2 linked regions of the Candidatus Scalindua japonica genome follow. The protein of the gene in region 1 interacts with the protein of each later gene in a pairwise test. Links are inferred from orthologs where the notes say so. Each region holds a gene or a part of one and is shown on either strand. Other genes may lie near its edges.

Region 1 (4,399 bases):
TCAGACAAAGATAAAAGTCTGCATATTATGCCACCTGTTCTGCTTTTTAATAAGCTATACGGAGTTATTAAAGCGTAAGTTAATTCTTGTTTCATTTCCACCTATACCTTCCTTAAAGTTTAATAGTTATTTGGTAAATAATTAGTTTGTAAAATAAAATGACGGGCAGTGTACATATTTACTAAAACTCTCCCTGTATTTACGGGGATGTACTGTTACACCTTCACGCGCTCTTTGAGACCAGACATCCTTCACCAACCAGGTTTCGTATACCATTAAAGACATTTTCGTTTAACGCAATAGAATACCCGTTGGATGTCTTTATTGTTACCGATTTATTACCGGGGACCTCGAATTTTATGAATACAGGACAAGGCCCTTTATTTGCCGAGAGAATTTCTTTCAAACCCGAGAGAATATCATCATTTATTTGTGCATATTTGAGGCGTATTATAGCATTCTTGGGCGGTTTGTTCTCTATTTTTTTTTCGATTTCTTCCGGAGTTATTATTTCTGTGACCCTGATTGAGGCTTCCGTATCTCTGAAGCCTACTTTCCCTTTAACAAAAACCACTTCATCGGCATGGAGTTGACCATTGAGAGAGGCGAGTTTTTTCTCGAAAATAACGCATTTTACCATCCCTTCCATATCTTCTATGGTAAAATATGCAATTGGTTTGCCCTTTTTAGTGGTAGTGCGGTTAACACTGTCAACTATTCCTCCTATCAAGACATCGGCATCTTCCGGCTTTTCTGAAAGTTCTCCGGTTGTTATATCTGAATAATGCTCTATTGCATCTTTATACCTTTTTAACGGATGTGAACTGACATAAAGTCCCATTGCCTCTTTTTCCGCTTTTAGCAGTTGTTTTTCAGACCATTTCTCTGTCTCAGGCAAACTATGAAAAACATTTAAGTCCACTGTGTTTTCCTGTGCACCAAAAAGGCTCATCTGCCCCATACGGCGGTCTTTATTTGATTTTGCACCAACTTTCAATAATGTGTCTATTCCTTCAAAGAATTGAGACCGGTATCCCGGCAACGAATCAAAGCATCCCGATTTGATAAGACTTTCCATTACCTGCTTATTAACCAGCCGCAGGTCTACACGTTCACAGAAATCGAATGCTGTGGTATATTCACCATCCTTTTCTCTTGCAGCAATGATTGATTCTATCGCTTTTTCACCAACATTTTTTATTGCCCCGAGACCGAACCTGACCTGTTGGTCCGATACAATTGTGAAATCCGAATAGCTTTCGTTTACACATGGTGGTAATAATTCAATGCCCATTCGGTTACATTCATGCATATAGTCTACAATCTTCAGATTATTCTGCTTTTCGCACGTCATCTGGGCTGTCATGTATTGCGTTGGGTAGTTGGCTTTCAGGTAAGCAGTCTGGTAGCAGACCATAGCATAAGCGGCAGAGTGTGATTTATTAAACCCGTAACCCGCAAAGTATTCCATCAGTTCAAAGATTTTCTCTGCAATTTTTTTTGGTATTTCGTTATCTTTGGCCCCATTTAAAAATTGGGCTTTGAATTTTGCCATTACTTCCGGTTTCTTTTTACCCATTGCCTTTCTCAAATTATCAGCTTCATTAAGAGTAAATCCTCCCAGTTTGTTTGCGATACGCATTACCTGCTCCTGGTAAACAATCAGTCCATATGTCTCTTTGAGCAAAGGTTCTAGCATTGGGTGGAGATATTTCACGGTTTCTCTTCCGTGTCTGCAATTTATGAAAGTATCAACCATTCCGCTTCCTAACGGTCCGGGCCGATATAACGCAACTAGTGGTAAAACATCTTCAAATTTATCAGGTTTTAGTTTCATCAGCAGGTCTCTGAAACCTCTGCTTGTCTCTACCTGGAAAACACCCTTTACATCACCTCGGGACAATAAGTCATATGTTTTCTTATCATCTATAGGAAGTTTATCGATATCAATAACTGTCCCGGTTGTTTCCTTTATAAGTTTCCTTGCTTTATCAATAACAGAGAACTTTCTTACTCCAAGAAAATCAGCCTTCAACAAACCTATCTTCTCGACAAGGGTCTCTCCGTCAAATTGTGTTATTACAGTATCCTTGTTCTTTGCCAGAGGGATGTAGTTGGTTAATGGTTCGTCGGAAACAACCACGCCGGCGGCATGTGTAGATGCATGTCTGCGAAGTCCTTCGAGTTTTGTAGAAATATTGAACAGCTCCTGTATCTGCTGTTCTCTGTGACACATTTCTTTTAATTCCGGTTCCTGTTCAAGGGCCTCTTTTAATGTTATTCCCAGTGCGGGTGGGATTAATTTTGCTATTTTATCGACGGTAGGTAACGGTATGTCCATGGCCCTGCCAACATCCCTGATCACAGCTTTGGCCTTCATAGTACCAAAGGTGACAATTTGTGCGACATTGTTATCGCCTCCATATCTTTTCTTTACATATTGAATTACTTTGTCTCTGCCATCGGCACAGAAATCAATATCAAGGTCAGGCATGGAAAGTCTTTCGGCATTCAGGAAACGTTCAAACAGTAGATCATATTTTATAGGATCTATATTTGAGATTCCGAGCAGATAGGCGACTAAACTACCGGCACCTGAACCACGAGCTATTGCCGGTATTTGTTCTTTGTTCGCGAAGTCAATGAAGTCCCAGACTATGAGAAAATAGTCAACAAACCTGGTCTCTTCTATTACACTCAGCTCATGGTCTAATCTGTCGCTGATTACCTTATCAATTTTTTTGTATAACTCTAAAGCGCCGTGCTCGCAGAGTTTTCTCAGGTGCTGTTTATTCGTCATGCCAGGCTTGTAACAGAGAGAATCTTTCCTAGGGTGAAATCGGGGCAGGTGCATGGTATTCAAGTCCAGTTCAACACAGCATCTATCCGCGATTAAAGATGTGTTCATTAACGCATCCGGTATCTCTCCAAAAGTCTTTTCCATCTGTTCCTGTGATTTAAAGTAGAACTCGTTAGTGCTCATGCGCATTCTTTTGATATCATGAATGGATTTTCTCGTGTTTATACATAAGAGCGCATCATGGGCAGAATAATCGTCAGGTTCCATATAGTGTATGTCATTAGTCGCTACTGTTTTTAATCCCAGATCTTGGCTGATTTTTAATGCTGAGCTTACTAACTCATCCTGTCGTTCAATTTTATTATTCTGTAACTCCAGATAGAAATTATCAGAGCCGAAGATATCTCTGTATCGAGATGCGGTGCTTAATGCCTTCTGATAATCGTTATTTAACAGGTTTTGATTTATCTCTGACTGCATACATCCGCTCAGGCAGATTATTCCTTTTGAATACTCGTTTATTAACTCTTTGTCTATTCTAGGCTTATAATAAAAACCTTCCAGATAGGAAGATGATGCCAGTTTAAGAAGGTTTCGATACCCTTCATTGTTTTCTGCCAGAAGTGTCAAGTGGTATATTTTCTGTTTACCACCTTCTTTAGTCATTCTGCTGCCCTGAGCAACATAAGACTCAAACCCGAGGATTGGTTTTATATCCTTTTGCCTGGCGTATTCGTAAAATCCAATTGCACCAAACATGTTACCGTGGTCTGTCAATGCCACACTCTTCATGTTCAAAGATTTTGTTTTATCTACCAGATCATTGACTCTGCATGCGCCATCTAGCAGGCTGTAATCACTATGGACATGCAAATGGACAAAATTATTTTTCATAAATTATACTCTCTTAACGAATTCTGAAGTCTTTCTATTTTTTATTATATATTATACAGGTTATAAAATACTATCGTAACAAATACGATCCTCTGGCTCCGCTCAGGATTACACTGTTCAGACTGTTTAGTGTGATTCTTCTGAGCGGAGTCAAAGGATTATTTCATATTTAGTTCTTTAATTTTGTGTTGCAGGCTTTGCCTGTGCATACCGAGCGCTTCGGCAGTTTTGCTTATATTTCCATCGTTTTCTGCTAATTTCCTGCTTACAAAGTCCCTTTCGAATGCCTCCACAACTATTTTTTTGGCATCTCTGAAAGGTAAATTATAATCTAGACTACTGTTGCTATTTGAATTCCTAATCTCTTCAGGGAAGTCACTGATTTCGAGAGTTTCAGCATTTGCCATTACAACTGCGCTCTCTATAACATTTTGCAGTTCTCTGACATTGCCAGGCCAGGAATACCTGGTAAAGTATTTTACAGCTTCATTTGATATAGATTTTACGTTTTTTTTGTGCTTCTCTGAAAAAAACTGTATAAACCTTTCAGCCAATATTATAATATCTTCTCTGCGATTTCTCAATGGTGGAAGTGAAATTTCAACCACCTTAAGTCTGTAGTACAGATCTTCTCTGAAATTATCTTTTTTTATCTCTTTAAACAGGTCTTTATGGGTTGCGCTGATCAGCCTTACATCAACGCGA
Region 2 (3,296 bases), on another replicon or contig:
ATGAAAAAATACGTGAGGCTAGATTAAAATAATGACAGTTTAATGCGCATCAGATACGGGATACAAATAAAAAGGTTTTAAAGAAGCAACTGCTGAAGTATAGTTTTTTTTAAAAACTAATATTTTTTACCATTGGAGGACTGACCAGCGTGAGCTCTCATGCAGCTTCAACACTCATTGCCAGGATTAAATCTATACCCACTTTGCCAACTATGGCTCTTCGTGTAATAGAAGTCACTGCTGACCCTAAAAGTTCAGCAAATGATCTCATGGCGATTATAAGTCCGGACGTATCTCTTACTACAAAGATACTTAAAATAGCCAATTCGCCATTTTATGGTCTTACAAGAGAAATATCCTCTCTGCAACACGCAGTAACTGTCCTGGGTTTTAAGGAAATCAGAAACCTGGTGATCTCTACAGTCGCATTTGATAGTTTTAAGAATATTAAACAAGGCGGAAGGTTTGACATTAATAAATTCTGGAAGCATTCCTTCTATTGTGCCCTTGCGGCAAAGGCTATTGCTGTCGATTTAAAAATAAAGAGTAATGAACTATTTGTAGCAGGCCTGGTCCATGATATCGGGAAACTGGCCATGTTTATCACCTTTCCCAGTGAATTTATGATGCAATTGGAGATCATGAGTCCTTTAAAAATAAAATACACCGCTTTTGAAGGAGAGAAAGACGTCTTTGGGATGACTCATGATGAAGTTGGAATGAGACTTCTGAAAAAATGGATGTTTCCGGAAAGCCTTATAAATGCGGTCGGTTATCATCATCACCCACAGGAAGCAGATAATAAATCTCATTTTCCTATAATTGTACATGTTGCTGATATTCTTACCCATATTCACGAAATGCAGGAAGAAGATGAGGAAGGGGAATATACAAATACCGAGCTTTTTTACGGTGATGCGATAGAGCTGGCCCAGTCGTTTGGGATAGACTGGAATTTGTTGGACTTAAGCAGATTACAACAAACATTGAAGGAAAATATAAAGAACGAAGCAGAAACAATAAAGTTGTTCTTTTAGTTATTACACCATGGAGTTAAGTATTTCAATTCCACGTTCCAGGGTCTCAAATGTTGCCGCATAGGATATTCTGAAATGGGTCTTCTTTTCTGAAAAGACACTGCCGGGTATGATTAGCAAATCATGTTTTATTGCCTCCGTAACAAACTTCTCATCCGTTCCCCAGGGTACTTGAGGGAAAGCATAAAATGCGCCATCAGGCTTGATTAACTTGTAATGATCTTTAAGGTTGTTACAAACGAAATCACGTTTCTTTTTGTAATCTTCTACATACGCGTCCATACCAATATCCATAGCCTTTACTCCGGCTACTTGAGCAAATGAGGGAGCACATATATAGGTGTACTGCTGAAGTTTCATCATTTCATCAATAATCTTTGCTGGGCCGATTGCACTGCCTAATCGCCATCCGGTCATTGCGTATGATTTGGAGAAACCGTTACAGGTAACCGTCTTTTCATAAAATTTCCCGATGCTCTGATATTCTATGTCGTAAACGAATTTTTTGTATATTTCATCTGAAATAATTATCAGGTTATGTTTTTCTGCAATGTCACTGATCTCTTTAAGGCGTTGAGGGTTATAAACTACACCTGTAGGATTGGATGGACTATTTATAATGATTATTTTAGTACGCGGACTGATAAGTGGTAAAATACGTTCCGGGGTGAGTTCAAAATCAGGATATGTGTCAATAAACTTTGCCTTGCCACCGCAGAAATTCACAAGATGTTTAAATGATACAAAGTACGGGTCAGGCACAAGGACTTCATCTCCGGGGTTAATAAGGACCATAAACGCAAGGGTTAAAGCTCCGGCCACACCTGATGTAATCATTATGCTTTCACCCTTGATACCGCGCTCTTTCCTTGCTTTCTCCAGGATTTTATCACCAAGCTCCGGTATGCCCTGAGTTCTGGTATATCGGTTAAAACCTCCTTCTATTGCTTTTATCGCTTCGTTCTTTACCTCAACAGGAACATCAAAATCCGGTTGTCCAATGCTGAGATTAACCGGGTTCTCAATCTTTTGCGCAAGGTCGAATACCTTTCTTATCCCGGACGCTTCAAATCCCCGCATTCGATCCGCAATCATCAGGACGCCTTTTCCTTACCATCAGCAACTTCAGCAACCTTCTTCACCTTTTTCTTAACCGTTACCTTCATGCTTTTTACTTTAGGTAAGCCGTACACAGATTTTTTTTCGTTCCACGAACCGTCTTCTTCCAGTATTTTTATGCGTTCCGTCCTTGTAAGAACATTTCGATGCCTGCCTAACTTACTCTTTGATACAAGACTTTTGTCAATACTCATTGTTTATCCTTTCTTCATTATCGCACTTGAATTGGATAGCTACTTGCGAATTGCTTTTTTCCTTCGTATTCTAACTTGCTGATTTCATTTAAAGCCCTCTTTAGTTCATTACTATCCTTAGAATTAAATTTACCCGTACATACAACAATTTCCTTACCCCTTTTTGCCACAAAGGTATTATGGTTCGTCATGTTTTTGATAGCTTTCGCCAGATCACGCGCCTTCTTTATATGCTGCTTTGTGTTACTATATGATATAATCTGAAGAGTCCATTTGACATTTTCCTCACTCTTCGCTGGTACTTTTTCGGGTTTTTTAGTTGATAAATCTACTGTATTTATCTTTCTGTCCTGAGGTATAGTCTTGACCCCACCTTCCAGTGTAGAATATTCAATAGTTTCCTGCAATGTTTCAGGGTTTAACACATCTTTATTGCCAATCTTATAACCGACAAAAAAACAAACTAATGATAAAAAAACGGCGCCTAACGCACCAAAGATCAACGTCTCCTGTTTAATAACAACTTCATTCCGAGATGGTGTCCTGGGCTCTTCAGCATCTGATTGAACTTTTTTCTCTCTTTGCGTATCTTTAATCCACCCCAGTTGTTTTGCATTACTACTTTCGTCAATACTATCCTGGTTTCTTTGTTGGTTAGGTCGGGGTAGAACCGTTGGATTCACCTGGTCTCTTTCCAGTACTTTACTGTCACATTTAGCATCCGTTTGTAGTTTTTTATTGAATACTTCAAAAAACTCTTTTGATTCTTTTTCTTTCCCAAACATTACAACCCCTTACTTGCAAAGTTAATGATTTATAAATAGTTGGTAAACAAAATGATTTTAAGATATTTTTAGCAGAAATGGGTAATTCGTTCCTGAACCTATATCCCTGGCCTAAATAGGGTTATGTTGCCCGCACTGGCGGGAAATAATGTGAAGGCAGG

What was found.
Region 2: the proteins of SCALIN_RS06395 (region 1) and SCALIN_RS10675 interact in binary tests that used the Escherichia coli proteins (3 or more experiments, as listed by UniProt). The link is inferred for Candidatus Scalindua japonica from one-to-one orthologs.

Annotation. Positions count from the first base shown.
Region 1 is NZ_BAOS01000010.1:92,118-96,516, reverse strand. The notes cover bases 24-4,092. They hold SCALIN_RS06395 (DNA polymerase III subunit alpha), read right to left. Parts: upstream 3,695-4,092; coding sequence 224-3,694; downstream 24-223. Other genes in these bases: SCALIN_RS06390 (sigma-54-dependent transcriptional regulator), read right to left, coding at 3,853-4,092; SCALIN_RS06400 (nucleoside-diphosphate kinase), read right to left, coding at 24-95. In the rest of the region: more of SCALIN_RS06400, read right to left, coding at 1-23; more of SCALIN_RS06390, read right to left, coding at 4,093-4,399. UniProt on the Escherichia coli protein: DNA polymerase III is a complex, multichain enzyme responsible for most of the replicative synthesis in bacteria. This DNA polymerase also exhibits 3' to 5' exonuclease activity. The alpha chain is the DNA polymerase catalytic subunit.
Region 2 is NZ_BAOS01000017.1:140,156-143,451, reverse strand. The notes cover bases 87-3,052. They hold SCALIN_RS10675 (pyridoxal phosphate-dependent aminotransferase), read right to left. Parts: upstream 2,133-3,052; coding sequence 1,041-2,132; downstream 87-1,040. Other genes in these bases: SCALIN_RS10665 (hypothetical protein), read right to left, coding at 2,368-3,052; SCALIN_RS10670 (small basic protein), read right to left, coding at 2,132-2,350; SCALIN_RS10680 (HDOD domain-containing protein), read left to right, coding at 150-1,037. In the rest of the region: SCALIN_RS10685 (HD domain-containing protein), read left to right, coding at 1-32; more of SCALIN_RS10665, read right to left, coding at 3,053-3,135. UniProt on the Escherichia coli protein: Shows aminotransferase activity with methionine and histidine as substrates, and to a lesser extent also with phenylalanine.